DNA from 3 places in the Ruegeria sp. BA2 genome. Region 2 is predicted to be linked to each of the others. Evidence: riboswitches for the same ligand, from Rfam matches in the RefSeq annotation. Region 2 holds a riboswitch; each other region holds the start of a gene.

Region 1 (5,070 bases), on a different contig from region 2:
TCGTCGCGATACATCTGCATCAGCGCCAGAATCTTGTCTGCTGGCTGCGGTTTGAGGTTCTCGAACATCAGTTCTCTCCGGTTGCGACAGGAAGGGTCGGGAATGCACCCCATTCCGCCCATGAGCCGTCATAAAGCGCGTGGTCTTTCTTGCCCATGCGTTCCAACGCAAGGCTGAGGATCGCAGCGGTCACGCCAGACCCACAAGATGTGATTGCAGGCTTCGACAGATCGACGCCGGCGTTTTCAAATATCGCGCGGCATTCCTCGGGCGATTTCATGGTGCCATTCTTGTTCATCAGCAGACCAAATGGCACGTTGCGCGAACCGGGAATATGGCCCGAGCGTAAACCCTCGCGCGGTTCAGCCTCGGTCCCGGCAAAGCGCGCGGCCGAGCGCGCATCAATGATCTCGTGATCCGCCAATTTCGCAGCAGACGAGACCTGCGTGACGTTCCGAACAAGACGATTCTGTACACGCACGGTCATGTGGCGGTCGCGGATCACCGGGGGCAAGTCCTCGATCTCATGACCTTCGGCTTGCCATTTTGGCAGACCGCCGTCCAGCACGGCAATATTTTCCTGTCCCATAAGCCGGAATAGCCACCACACCCGCGCGGCCGACATCAGACCGGCACCATCGTAAACAACAACCTGATGGCCATCTCCGACGCCCATTGCGCGCAGACGAGACATGAATTTCTCGACCGGAGGTGCCATGTGCGGCAGCTCTGACCGGTGGTCAGAAATCTCGTCGATGTCAAAGAACCGCGCACCTGGGATATGGCCTGCGTCATACTCGGCCTTGGCATCGCGCTTTTGCTGCGGCAGGTACCACGACCCATCCAGTATCCGAAGATCGGGATCCTTGAGATGTGCGACCAACCATTCGGTGGAAACGAGGGTTTTAGGATCGTCCTGCATCAATACCTCCCCTAAGCGAGCTTGGTTTGTCCCTATAGGGGCTTGGCGCTACGTTCAAGTCACGCCGCAGGTCAGAGTGCTGGCAGGCAACGATTTTTTGCGATCAAACGCACGGCGTGCTTGACACCGAGCATTCTGCGGTAGAAATCTGCGCGGTATGGTTCCCAAAGGGTTGTTCCCGGCGGGATGAAAAGGGAATCCGGTGCGACATTCACTGCCAATTCCGGAACTGCCCCCGCAACTGTAAGCGGAGTATCGCCCCATCAAGGCCACTGACCGACAGGATCGGTTGGGAAGGCCGGGATCGATCCTAATCCGCGAGTCAGGAGACCTGCCATGCACAAACCGGGCCTTGCCCAATTTCAACACGTTTCTGCCGTCGGGTGTGACGGTAAGGAGAACAAACTATGCATATCGAACCGGGCGTCGTACACGGCGCCAAACTTGTCCTGAGCTACGCAACCGCAGCTGGCGCAGGGGTCTATAGTCTAAAGCTGGCATGGGAGAGCGTTAAGAACAGCGGTATCGCAAGCCTAGCCGCGCGGTCCGCCCTGACAACCGGCCTTGTGTTTGCTTTCTTCGAAGTTCTGCCTCATTTCCCTGTTGGAGTGTCAGAAGTTCACTTTATTCTGGGCTCGACGCTGTTTCTTTTGTTCGGGGCCGCTCCGGCCGCGATCGGGCTGATCCTGGGCCTGTTTGTTCAAGGTTTCTTCCTTGCACCATTCGATCTGCCTCAGTTCGGAATGAACATGACGACATTGCTGGTGCCGTTGTTTGCCTTGCAGGCATTGGCAAGCCGCATCATTGCGCCGAATACAGCTTATGTTGACCTCAAATATTCACAGGCTCTGGCGCTTTCGACCGCCTATCAGGGTGGCGTTGTCCTTTGGGTGGCATTCTGGGCGTTCTACGGTCAAGGATTCGGTGCTGAAAACATGACCGCCGTTGTCAGCTTTGGCGGCGCATACATGCTGGTTGTCTTGATCGAACCTCTGGCTGATCTCGCCGTGCTTGCGGCAGCCAAGTCCATGAAAGGTTTGGACAAGCTCGGCCTGTTTACCCCGCGCCTTCACAGCGCGGCTTAAACATCCTGCGCCGCGTTATCCTGTGCGGCGCAACCTGAAATGCTGAATGATGCCAATCACACTGATGATGATCCAAAACCCTTCGATCAGCATGGATGCCAGATTGAAGTTATGCATCAGCGAAAACACGATCAGAACCGATCCGATCAGGTTCACCACAGGAAAAGCCAGATCTTCCGAGTTCGTTAGACGCATCTGGGTCGCAAAATAGGCTGCAACGACCATTAAGGCTCCAAACGAGCCAATTGCATCAGCTATGGTCAATGAGTTCAGAAATGTTGTCATGATTAACCCGCCGCCTGTTGCCCATAGTGGTGCATGTTCAGAAACACAGCCCCCTCGGGGCCCGCGCGGTAGCCATGCGGCAGATCAGCGGCAAAGCGCAAGCCCTGTCCATTTTGCAACGTCACCCACTCTCCATCCCGCTGGACTTCAAGGGGGCCGTTCAAAACAAAGACCTCTTCGGTGACACCAGGAGCATGGGCCGGAGAGCTATGGCTTTGATCCGGTTTCAGGGTGACGTGAAAGGTCTCTGCCCCAAGAGCCGGATCAAACGGAAACACAATCTTGACCGAGATACTGCCGGGAAATGTCACCGTCTGAAACACCTCGGCAGACGGGTCACGCCCCGCAGCAGTGCCGATCAACGCGCTGAGCGGCATTTGAAACCCCTTGGCAATCTTCCAGAGCGTCGCAATCGTCGGGCTTGATTCTCCGCGCTCGATCTGACCTAGCATCGCTTTGCTGACCCCGGTCATTTCGGCGACTTTCGACAGGCTTAACCCCGAAGCCGCGCGCACATCCCTTAATTTCAGCGTTACTTCGTCCGATTCCATAGCCGTGCCTTGCGATTTGTCTTGTGCGTTATAACGTACATATGCTACGTGCGCTATAACGTACACACCCAATATCTCAGCTTGGGCAATAGGGAAACAGCATCATGCCATTGTACCGATCCAGAACATCCACCCATGGCCGTAACATGGCCGGTGCCCGTGGCCTGTGGCGCGCCACCGGAATGGGTGATGATGATTTTGGCAAACCGATCATCGCCATCGTGAATTCATTTACCCAATTTGTGCCCGGTCACGTCCACCTGAAGGACCTTGGCCAGATGGTCGCGCGCGAGGTCGAGAAAGCGGGTGGTGTTGCCAAAGAGTTCAACACGATCGCCGTGGATGACGGCATCGCGATGGGCCATGATGGGATGCTGTATTCCCTGCCCTCGCGCGAGGTCATTGCGGATTCGGTCGAATACATGGTCAATGCGCATTGTGCTGATGCGATGGTCTGTATCTCGAATTGCGACAAGATCACGCCGGGTATGCTTATGGCCGCCATGCGTCTGAACATCCCTGCGATCTTTGTCTCGGGCGGACCGATGGAAGCGGGCAAGATCGACATCGCCGATCTGGACGCCAAGAAGATTGACCTTGTGGATGCGATGGTTGCTGCAGCGGATGACCGCTTCACCGATGAGCAAGTTCAGCACATCGAAGAAAACGCCTGCCCGACCTGTGGGTCATGCTCGGGCATGTTCACTGCGAACTCGATGAACTGTCTTGCCGAAGCACTGGGTCTGGCGCTGCCGGGTAATGGCTCGACCCTGGCCACACATGCCGACCGCAAAGAGCTGTTCCTGGAAGCCGGTCGCCGCATCGTCGAGATCACCAAGCGCCACTATGATCTGGACGAGAAAGGCTTCCTGCCGCGTGAAATCGCCACGTTCGACGCGTTCGAGAATGCCATGAGCCTGGATATCGCAATGGGTGGATCGACCAATACGGTGCTTCACTTGCTGGCCATCGCGCACGAAGGTGAAGTGCATTTCACCATGTCCGACATGGACCGCCTGAGCCGACAGGTGCCCTGCCTCTGCAAGGTCGCGCCGAACACTGAAAATGTGCATATGGAAGACGTGCACCGCGCTGGCGGCATCTTCTCAATCCTCGGTGAACTCAGCCGCGCGGGCCTGTTGCATAACCACTGCTCGACCGTGCATTCGGCCACGATGGGCGAAGCGATTGCTAATTGGGACATCAAGGTCGCCAACAACCCGCAGGCGCAGGATCTGTTCAAAGCCGCCCCCGGTGGTGTCCGGACGACGCAAGCATTCAGCCAGTCGAACCGCTACAAAGAGCTGGACACAGACCGCGAAGGCGGCGTGATCCGCTCGAAAGAGCACGCATTTAGCCAAGATGGCGGTCTAGCTGTTCTGTTTGGCAACATCGCGCGCGATGGCTGTATCGTGAAAACTGCCGGGGTTGATGAGAATATCCTGAAATTCACCGGCTCGGCCTATGTTTGCGAAAGCCAGGATCAGGCGGTGAATGACATCCTGACGGGCAAAGTGAAAGAAGGCGATGTGGTGGTGATCCGTTATGAGGGACCTCGCGGAGGCCCGGGTATGCAAGAAATGCTATACCCGACGTCTTACCTGAAATCCAAAGGTCTGGGTAAAGCCTGCGCCCTGCTAACCGACGGACGGTTCTCGGGCGGCACATCGGGTCTGTCGATCGGTCACGTCTCGCCTGAAGCGGCCGAAGGCGGTGAGATCGGATTGGTGAATACTGGTGACACGATCGAAATCGACATCCCCAATCGGACCATCCATCTGGCTGTCTCTGACGAGGAACTGGCAGCGCGACGTGAAGAGCAGGATGAAAAAGGCTGGCAGCCAGCTGCACCGCGCAAGCGCAAAGTGTCAACTGCACTCAAAGCCTATGCAAAGCTGACAACCAGTGCTGCAAAAGGTGCGGTCCGCCAGGTGTAATTCCAGCGGGCGCGGAGAACTCCCGCACCCGCTTCATGGCTTCGGCTACGCCGATACCCTTCGCGGATTTTGGGGCGGGAGCCTCTGCGTTGGCGTCAGTCACCGAGTTTTGCGTGAATCTCGTCTAAATCGATCTCACCCGTCGGCATCTTGTTCGCGGGATTTTCGAAATCGTATTTGAACAGTTCGAAATCCTGTTTGTAGATTTCATAAACCAGATGCATCGACAGATCGTCGAAATAATCCTCGACCGGATGCGCCCGTTTGGGGCCATGGCCTTCGGATTCATT
Region 2 (5,070 bases):
CGGCATTATTCGGCAGTCCGAAATAGCCTAGTCTGAACTCGCCTTTGGGTGCTGACCCCGATTTCAACCGAGGATCAGCATGATGTCGCAGATGGCGCACTTGAACGCCTGGAGTTGGATCAAGCGCCGAAAGGCCCTGGCTAAGGGAACGCTCACTCTCGTAAGAGGCGGCGATATGGACATCTACAAAGCCGGGTTCAAGTGCACCGGCCACGACATCCAGATGATCGACACAGATACCTGCAGCAAGCTTTCTCAATGATGCCCTGAATTCTGGTCCGAGATTTGATGCAGCACTTTTGTGAAAAATCACAATCGCACCGCTACAAGACTCTAAAAAGCGCTGACATGCATGTGCTCTAGAGGCCTTGGGCGCTAATGCGACTTCAAATTCATAGCGCTCCGACAAATGCGCTTTGGCCATGGCAGCCAGTTGATCGACACGCATCGCCTTGCCGCCCATAGTTTTCTGGCCGATACGATATGCAAAGATCACCTTCATGACTTATGGCCGAATTCGACATCTGCGGTACGGTTTGGCCAAGAGCGATCCAAGTTTATTGATTGTATGGCCGTAAAATTGCGGCGCTTGGACAATGCGCAGATTTTGAAAACCTTCGACATCAAATCAGATCGATGTGATTCCAAGCCCAGTAATCCCTTAGAAAAAGCCGACTCCTGAATTCAGGAATTGAGACTGAATGATACAAATAATTCTTGCGATTGCATAGCTTACCACATCACATCGGCCTTTCAATGTGATGGTACGCATTCCGTTACGCGGAATGAATATACCGTCTGTGAGGATGACTCCTGCACTAAGCTTCGCTGTAGTTTCACCGATTTTGCGGGACCACCTCGTAGCCCGGCTCTTCTGGCTCATCATCCAGCATCTCTGTTGGAAATCCTGGCGCCTGGATCTCGAGCCCGGTCGCGTCTTCCAGCCGTCTGATGATATTCGGAGACAGCTCTCTCTCACCATATCGCGCGATGCCATCCTCGAATATCTTGATCATCAGCGGATTCATTTCCAGCGGCACACCTGCTCGGTCCGCTACTTCTTGAAACAATCCGATATCCTTTTTCACCAAATCCATGGTGAATGAGATATCCCGCGAACCATTCAGAATGACTTGGCTTTCGGTCTCATGCACAAACGAAGTGCCCGATGAGATTTTGATCGCCTCGTATGTGGTTCCAAGGTCCATTCCGGCGGCCTTGGCGGTCACCAAAGCCTCGGCGCAGGTGATCAGGTTGGCGGTGGCGAGGAAGTTTGTCATCACTTTCAGAACCGAGGCCGAGCCCAGCTCACCAGTATGCAGAATGCGCCGCCCCATAGTAGTCAGGAATGGCAGGATGCGCTCGAACGTCTCGCGATCGCAGCCAGCGAAGATCGAGATGTTACCTGTCGCGGCACGGTGGCACCCGCCTGAAACCGGGCAATCCACCGCTGCGCCGCCTCGTTCAATGACCATTGCGCCAAGGCGTTTAACTTCGGCTTCGTCGGTGGTGGACATCTCCATCCAGATTTTGCCGGGGACGACTTCTGGCAACATCTCCTGCATCACCGCGTCCGAAGCGGCAGGCGAAGGCAAGCAGGTGATGACCGCATCGCAATCACGCATCAGCTGCGCCGGACTTTCGGCAGCTTTGGCCCCTTTGGCGACAAATGCAGACACCAGCTCTGGATTCAGATCATGCACGGTCAGATCGATTCCATTGCGCAGCAGTGAACCCGAGAGCTTGCCTCCAACATTCCCTAGCCCGATAAACCCAACTTTCATGCGCTGCATCCTCCTGTACGCGTCTTGCAACCATGCCACCACGACACTGCAAACAGATCATGCCGCCCAGCGACCCAGACAGGTCGCTTTTTACCTGCGATATCACGGAATATCGCGACTCGCTTGACAAGCAGTACATCAGTGCCGCATGTCCCATCCGTTGGTGTCTGCGCAAGCAGATGAAAAGGGAATGCGTCAGCGGAATCACCGTCAAACGCAGCCGCCCCCGCGACCGTGACCGGAGAGGGTGCCCAAGCCACTGGCAAATGCCGGGAAGGCGGGACATCCGACAGAGGCCTCCTCTGACATCCGCAAGCCGGGAGACCTGCCAACGCCCGAAGTTGAAACCGGACGGGGTGTTCCGGTGTGCGGCTTTAATCGGCCCGCATGAAACCCCGTCCCCCACGAAGAGGATTTGGGGGGATGAGAGACATGACCGAGACCACACCGGTCGAACTGCTGGTTTGCACCACCTGCCGTCGCGGGCTACCTGTCGAAGACGATGAACAGCGCCCTGGTACATTGCTGCACAAAGCACTTGAACAGGCGGATCTGCCCGAAGGCATCACGTTGAAAGCCGTGGAGTGCCTGTCGAATTGCGATGAAGGCTGCTCGATCGTTTTGCGGGGGGGGCCGGATCGCTGGACCTTTGTGTATGAGCATCTGAACGAAACCGACCATGTCGACGCGATCGTCGAAGGCGCCACCAAGTATCTCGCGACCGAGGATGGCCTCGTCAAATGGCGTGAGCGTCCCGAACATTTCCGCAAAAATTGTGCTGCCCGCATACCCCCGATTGGAGCCCTGAAATGAGTAACCTCGAAAAACTCCCCGTCACCGTAATCACCGGCTTTTTGGGCTCGGGTAAAACCACACTGGTGCGCCATCTGATGCAAAACCCGCAGGGCAAGCGCTTGGCTGTTGTGGTCAACGAGTTTGGCGATGTTGGCGTTGACGGCGACATCCTGAAATCCTGCGCCATCCCGGATTGCCCGGCCGAGAACATAATGGAGCTTGCGAACGGCTGCATTTGCTGCACCGTGGCCGATGACTTTATCCCGACCATCGAAGCTCTGATGGCGCTGGAGCCACGCCCCGAGCATATCCTGATCGAAACTTCCGGCCTCGCCCTGCCCAAGCCGCTGCTGAAAGCATTTGACTGGCCTGACATCCGCTCGAAAATCACCGTCGATGGCGTAATTGCTCTGGCAGACGCAGAAGCCGTAGCCGCAGGTCGCTTTGCCCCGAATGTCGAGGCGGTGGACGCCCAGCGCATGGCCGATGACTCGATTGACCATGAAACACCCCTATCCGAGGTGTTCGAGGATCAGATTTCCTGCGCCGATATCATCCTGCTAACCAAGCCGGATCTGGCTGGGCCCGAAGGTGTGGCCAAAGCCAAGGAAATCATCGCCGCCGAAGCGCCCCGCCCCCTGCCTGTTGTCGAGGTCGCCGAGGGTGTCGTCGACGTGCGTGTGGTATTAGGCCTGGAAGCGGCGGCCGAAGATGACATGGAGGCGCGTCCCAGCCATCATGATGGCCACCATGATCACGAGCATGATGATTTCGAAAGCATCATCGTCGAACTGCCGGAACAATCCGACCCGCTTGATCTGGTCGCGAAAATTGAACGTCTGGCCAAGGAACTGAATATCCTGCGTGTCAAGGGCTATGCTGCGGTTCAGGGCAAGCCGATGCGCTTGCTGGTTCAGGCAGTTGGCGCACGCGTGCGTCAGCAATATGACCGCCCGTGGGAACCCGGCGAAGCACGCCGCTCGCGCCTCGTGGTCATCGCCGAGCATGATGACATCAAAGAGGCCGAAATCCGCGATATCCTCGTGGGTGTAACCGAGGCTGCCGAGTAAGACCCATGCACGTCGTCTTCCGCGAAAGCCACGGGCTCGAGGAAACCGAGACCCCGACCGATCTGGGCCAGAGCCCGGCAGATCTGGTCGTGCTGTCATTTTCCGACAGCGACCTTGGCGCTTTCGCGGCGGGCTGGCATCGCGGCGGCGGCCCTGAAGGGCGGATGCCGACGATGCGGCTTGCCAATCTGACGGCTCTAAAACATCCCCTTTCAGTCGACACCTATGTCGAACAGACATTAGAGGGTGCCAAGGGCATCCTTATCCGTTTGATCGGCGGGGTTCCCTATTGGTCCTATGGTTTGCAGCAGGTTCTGGCACTGGCGCAGGCCAAAGGGATAGCGCTTGCCGTTCTACCCGCAGATGGGCGCGAAGATACGCGACTGGATGAATATTCCACCATGCCCGTCTCAACCCTGCGTCGGTTGGCGCATTTGTGTGACACGGGCGGAGAGGTTGCAGCGCAGGCCACTCTTGCTCAGATGGCGCTGGCCGCAGGATTGTATGCGGGCCCGGTCATGGGTGCGAAAACCATTCCCGAATGCGGTGCGTGGTGTCCGGATCGCGGCGTGATCCCGGCGCAAGATGCCCTGGCAGGTGATACGAACCGCATTATCGTCACCTTCTATCGCGCTTACCTCACTTCGGCGGATACTGCGCCAATCGCGGCGCTGATCCGCAGCTTGCGGGCGCGGGGGTTCGACGCCATCGGCCTATTCGCCCCATCGCTTAAGGCACCGAATGCAGCCGATTGGCTGCGCGGGTCCATATTAGCGCTGAAACCTGCAGTGATTATCAACGCTACCTCCTTCTCAGGCAAAGGTGCGTCGGGCACCTCGCCTTTGGATGCAGCGGGAGTTCCCGTCTTTCAAGTCGCGCTCGCTACCTCGCGTCGCAAGGCCTGGGCCGAGGCGGAACGTGGTCTTTCGCCAGCGGACCTTGCCATGCATGTGGTCCTGCCCGAGGTGGACGGCCGGATCAACGCAGGCATCATTTCGTTCAAAGAACCGGGCAAACGCGATCCGCATCTGGAATACTCACGCTTTGCGCACCGGGCCGAACCCGAACGGATCGAGGCAATTGTTGACCGCGTCACCGGCTGGTTGAAGCTCAACAACACTCCGAAGGCAGATCAAATCCCCGCGCTAGTGCTGTCCACCTACCCCGGCAAGGATTGGCAGATGGCACATGCCGTCGGGCTGGACGCGCTGGCCTCAGCCGAGGCGATACTGTCTGATTTGCAGGCTGAAGGCTATGATGCCGCGCCTGCCGAACCGCTTGCCCAAACTTTGTTGGACGCTCGAATTTCTTGGCCTCTGCAAGACTACAAGGCCGCGCTTGAAACCCTGCCCGAGCAATTGCGCGATGATCTGCAAACCGTTTGGGGTGAACCCGAGAATGACGCCTGCTTTGCAAATGGC
Region 3 (5,070 bases), on a different contig from region 2:
TTTATGAGTGTAGCAATGACCCTTCGGGCAGACCGGTCCTGATCCTTTCAGATCGACTGAATGCCTGAACACATCACCAGCGGATGCGCGACCGCCATCCGGTGGGATTGCTGTTTCTGATCACAGGCAGACCAATGTTACTTTCCTTATCGGACCTCGGATGGTCCTCTCACTTTGCGGCTCAGCACGCGGCTGATCCGTCACTCTTGCCGTATCGCGTTGCAAGCGTACATCGCGATCGGCTTGTCGGGCTGCGCCCAAAAGGCGAAACGCCGTTGTTATCGCCCGAACACTCAACCGGAGCCTATGCTGTCGGAGATTGGGTTTTAGCGGATGAAAGCGCGCGTATAGTCCGCACTCTGGACCGGCGCAGCCTTTTGCAGCGTCGAGCCGCAGGCACGGGTGCCTCTGCGCAGCTGATCGCGGCAAATGTCGATGTGCTATTCATCGTCAGTTCCTGCAATGCTGACTTCAGCCTGCCCCGGCTGGAACGATATCTTGCCTTGGCCCATCAGGCAGGCTGTTATCCGGTGATCGTGCTGACCAAGTCAGACATTTGCGACGATGCGCGTGTTTATGTTGATCAGGCCCAATCGCTTGGCCAATTCCTGACGGTTCTGGCGGTCAATGCCCTGAATCCCGACGATATCGAACAGGTTTTATCCTGGTGCCCGAATGGGCAAACCAGCGCGTTGGTCGGATCGTCCGGCGTTGGGAAAACGACGCTTGCCAACGGCATGACAGGCCGGGACGAAGCGACCGCGGGCATTCGTGAAGATGACGCGCGCGGCAGGCACACGACCACAGCACGCGCTTTGCACCAAATGTGCAACGGTGGCTGGTTGATCGATACACCCGGAATGCGCGCGCTACGATTGCTGGACGCGCAGGAGGGTTTGGACGAGGTGTTCTCGGACATCTCCGATCTTAGCCGGAACTGCCGTTTCTCGGATTGTCAGCACGATTCTGAACCCGGCTGCGCGGTACAATCTGCAATCGAAACCGGTGAACTCAATCCCGCGAGACTAGACCGCTGGCGCAAGCTGCGACGCGAGGACCAGCACAATTCAGCGACCGTCGCTCAGGCGCGCGCACGTGACAAGGCGTTCGGCAAGATGGTTCGCAGCGTGATGACCGAAAAGAAGTCTCGCAAAGGGCTTTGAAACTCTGGGCACCGGCCTCCGGTGCCCAGTACATTCAGGCGATTAGCCGGGGCCAGACCGCTGCATTGCGCCGTGCGAAAGCGCCGATATGACCAACCTGAGACAGTCCAAATTCACTTGGTGAGAGCAGATGCCGCTGCGCATCAGTCCCGTACAGGTCAGCAAGCCGCCAGACCGCTTTGGGCGGCACGACCTGATCATCCTCAAAGGCAAACAGATCAACCTGCTTTCCGTGTTCTGCCCAACGGTTTGCGGGCAGAGACGTTCCGATTTCTGGCACATAGCTCTGAGGCGCGGTGCACCACTTGCGCCATTGCCAGTAAACCTGTGCCGGCAGGTTCGGGCCAAAACCCACAGCCTTTCCCGGAAGATACCCAAGTGCCTTGACCGCCAAGGGTGCGTGCCCGTACCAGAACAGCGCCGCCAACGCGCTATATGGCCAGGGATGATCCTTGAACGTCACCAGACCAGAACATACACAGATCATCCTGTCGACCTGTTCGATATCGGATTGGAGCGGGCCAAACATTCCGCCCAATGAATGACCGATGCTCCAAAGCTTTGCCCGAGGAAACCTGCGCCGCATCTCAGCCCGGGCAGCGGGAATGTCTATCAACGCCCAATCGGCCATGGTAACATCCGATCGCTTCTGCGATCCCGATAGCGAGTTTCCGAAATCCCGATAATCATACGTCAGGCACGCCATGGCGCGCTCTTCCGCAAGCCATCGGGCGAAGTGTTGATAATACTCTCTGGGCACTCCGGTCGCGCTGTTGATGACAACAGCCGTTTCAGGCTCGGCCATCGGGCAGTAAAGCCGAGCCGATAGCATTGCCGGACCGGACTCAAACTCGATATCTTCGGTCGCAATTGCCCGCTGAGTGTCCAACATGATGCCCTCTGAAATCATCTGAACTGATCAGTTCAGCATGAGCCGCACTAGTCAAGGTTGACGTAGCTGGACCGTGCGTCATGTGCCGGATGCAATCTTCTTGACTCGGGCCTAGCACAGCCGCTAGCGATGACGTGATGGTTCTCGCGCCTATTTGGGCCGGGATGAAAAGGGAACACGGTGCGGTTCTGACCGGAATAACCGGAATGAACCAAGGCCGAGACTGCCCCCGCAACTGTAAGCGGTGAGCGATGTCGAAATGCCACTGGCCATGAAGGCTGGGAAGGTCGGCAAAGCAATGACCCGCAAGTCAGGAGACCTGCCATCAAATGAAACTGAAACTCGGGCGGGGTGTCCGGGCAGGGCCAGACTGCATAATTGCCGTCCCTCCTGACCGTCGCCCCGACCAGCGCGGAGGGCGCATAATGATCTGGAAGACCAACACGCACGAATTCTCGGCAACAATTTGCCAACGGACCGGTAAAAACTGCCCTGCCCTGGCACAAATGGCGCGGGCACTGGCGGCTTCAATGGCAAAAGTCGGTCCAACAACAACGGCAGGATTCGAAATCGAAGGAAGCTGTGATCTGGCACATTGCGCGGGCGGGTGCACGGCGCGTTTTCGCGCTTGTCCAGACGAAATTCGGGTATTCTGCGACGCGGATGCAGACACCTCAATCAAATGTCTTGATGACTATGCTGATTTGCTTTTTGGCAGTGACATCGGCTCTGTTCCTGCCAGCCTCATGTCGCACCCACCATGCGCAATGCTTGAGGCGATTGCCCTCACGAACGGGACCCGCGCGCCAGAGGAATTCCGCCCATCGGCCTGAGCGCTAATCGCCCGCCAATACGCTGGCTGGCGCAGTCGCCCAGCGCATCTGCGCGTCCGTTTCAACGGCACATGGACGCAACGCACGAAGCCTTTTCAGTGCTGTATCAGGGTGCTCTCCACACTCGACCATTATGCGCAGTACAGCCATACCCGACCGGCCGCATCCGCCCTTGCAATGAACCAATACACGCCCGCCGCCAGACAGTGCGTGGCGGGCCGATTTACTGGCCTGTTCCCATCGTTCACTTACGTCCTGAGTGGGAATACCGTAATCCTCGACCGGCAAGTGAACCCAGCGACAAGCGCGATCACGAACATCCGAGCCAAAATCCCGAGCGCCATCAAGGATCATCTCGACCTCAGTCGCCATTGACAGGATCAGACCCGGTTTCCATCCGGCCACAGCATCCAAATCGCCGATATAATCTCCGCCCCGTCCGGGCATTGAGGTTAGCGCAAGTGATCCGCCACCAACCTGGAGTGCATGGATAACCAATTCAGACATTCTACGCTCCCCCCGAAACGTGGATCAGAAAATCTTTTTTGCTGGTCTTAGACCGCACGATATTAACCGGGTCCGCCGACAATCCAAAATGAAAATCGCCTCGGCTTGCTGTGGACGCGGGCGGCGGGGGCCTCTACGCTGCGTCGGAACACGAATCCGACAGAGCAGACATGACCGAAACGCCCAGCCCCGCCTACCAGGTTCTTGCCCGCAAATATCGCCCTGAAACCTTCGCCGATCTGGTCGGTCAGGACGCCATGGTGCGCACCCTCAAAAACGCGTTCGAGGCGGACCGGATCGCGCAAGCCTTCATCATGACCGGTATTCGAGGCACCGGTAAGACCACCACTGCCCGGATCATCGCCAAGGGTATGAATTGCATCGGTCCGGACGGAAATGGCAACCCGACAACCGAGCCTTGCGGCCAATGCGAACACTGCGTGGCCATCATGGAAGGCCGCCATGTCGATGTTATGGAGATGGACGCTGCCAGCCGGACCGGCGTGAATGATATTCGCGAGATCATCGACAGCGTCCGCTACCGCGCCGCCTCGGCCCGCTACAAGATCTACATCATCGACGAGGTTCACATGCTCTCGACCAGCGCTTTCAACGCGCTGCTCAAGACGCTTGAGGAACCGCCTGAGCATGTGAAGTTCATCTTCGCGACCACCGAGATCCGCAAGGTGCCGGTGACGGTCCTGTCACGCTGTCAGCGCTTCGACCTGCGCCGGATCGAGCCCGAAGATATGATCGGCCTGTTGCGCAAGATCGCGGAGTCGGAAAAAGCTCAGATCGCCGACGACGCGCTGGCTCTAATCACCCGCGCGGCCGAAGGGTCTGCGCGGGATGCAACGTCACTGCTGGATCAAGCGATCAGTCACGGGGCGGGTGAAACCAGCGCCGATCAGGTACGCGCCATGTTGGGTCTGGCCGACCGGGGCCGGGTTCTGGACTTGATGGATATGATCCTGCGTGGTGATGCTGCAGGGGCGTTGACCGAGCTTAGCGGGCAATATGCAGAAGGGGCAGACCCATTGGCGGTCCTGCGCGATCTGGCTGAGATCACCCATTGGGTCTCGGTCGTCAAAATCACCCCGGATGCCGCTGAGGACCCTACCGTATCCCCGGACGAACGCGCCCGGGGTCAGCAAATGGCCGAAGCCCTGCCAATGCGCGTTCTGACCCGCATGTGGCAGATGCTGTTAAAGGCTCTGGAAGAGGTCTCAGCCGCGCCAAACGCGATGATGGCTGCAGAAATGGCCGTGATCCGACTGACCCATGTCGCTGATCTGCCCAGCCCGGAAGAGCTGATCAAACGCTTGCAGGATGCACCGCCGCCTCCCGGTGTTGGTCCGGGCAATGGGATCAGCGCGCCCGGTCCGGCAGGCGCGGCCCCTCAGGCGTCGTCCCGACCAACCTATGCATCAGCTGCAAGCGGGACGGCAGGCGGGCCAACCGCTGCTCTGGCTCAGGACGTGCAGGCGGCGCTGGCGAGATACCCGACATTTGAACATGTGGTTGAGCTAATCCGCGCAAACCGGGACGTGAAACTCTTGGTTGAGGTGGAAAACAGTGTGCGTTTGGTCTCGTACCAGCCGGGCAGGATTGAATTTACGCCCACAGACAATGCCCCAACCGATCTGTCTCAACGGCTGGGCGCGTCACTGCAGCG

The links. Region 2 has a riboswitch for cobalamin ahead of ACR0NN_RS04390 (DUF1636 domain-containing protein). Riboswitches for the same ligand answer to the same signal wherever they lie in the genome.
Region 1: linked by a shared signal. The riboswitch ahead of ACR0NN_RS10040 (energy-coupling factor ABC transporter permease) and the one ahead of ACR0NN_RS04390 (DUF1636 domain-containing protein) in region 2 are both predicted to bind cobalamin.
Region 3: linked by a shared signal. The riboswitch ahead of ACR0NN_RS15585 (hypothetical protein) and the one ahead of ACR0NN_RS04390 (DUF1636 domain-containing protein) in region 2 are both predicted to bind cobalamin.

What each region holds. Positions count from the first base shown of each region.
Region 1 covers NZ_JBQFVE010000004.1:11,444-16,513, reverse strand. Annotated here, with positions in the region: gene ACR0NN_RS10050 (amino acid aminotransferase) at 1-68, opposite strand, end outside; gene sseA (3-mercaptopyruvate sulfurtransferase) at 68-922, opposite strand; cobalamin riboswitch at 1,064-1,275, shown strand; gene ACR0NN_RS10040 (energy-coupling factor ABC transporter permease) at 1,330-2,007, shown strand; gene ACR0NN_RS10035 (CBU_0592 family membrane protein) at 2,023-2,292, opposite strand; gene ACR0NN_RS10030 (XRE family transcriptional regulator) at 2,295-2,843, opposite strand; gene ilvD (dihydroxy-acid dehydratase) at 2,948-4,780, shown strand; gene ACR0NN_RS10020 (sulfotransferase family protein) at 4,876-5,070, opposite strand, start outside.
Region 2 covers NZ_JBQFVE010000001.1:878,050-883,119, forward strand. Annotated here, with positions in the region: gene ACR0NN_RS04380 (hypothetical protein) at 1-502, opposite strand, end outside; gene ACR0NN_RS04385 (NAD(P)-dependent oxidoreductase) at 837-1,793, opposite strand; cobalamin riboswitch at 1,929-2,131, shown strand; gene ACR0NN_RS04390 (DUF1636 domain-containing protein) at 2,217-2,597, shown strand; gene cobW (cobalamin biosynthesis protein CobW) at 2,594-3,649, shown strand; gene cobN (cobaltochelatase subunit CobN) at 3,655-5,070, shown strand, end outside.
Region 3 covers NZ_JBQFVE010000007.1:51,289-56,358, forward strand. Annotated here, with positions in the region: gene rsgA (ribosome small subunit-dependent GTPase A) at 135-1,163, shown strand; gene ACR0NN_RS15580 (serine aminopeptidase domain-containing protein) at 1,198-2,055, opposite strand; cobalamin riboswitch at 2,177-2,396, shown strand; gene ACR0NN_RS15585 (hypothetical protein) at 2,385-2,888, shown strand; gene ACR0NN_RS15590 (phosphatase domain-containing protein) at 2,892-3,395, opposite strand; gene ACR0NN_RS15595 (DNA polymerase III subunit gamma/tau) at 3,566-5,070, shown strand, end outside.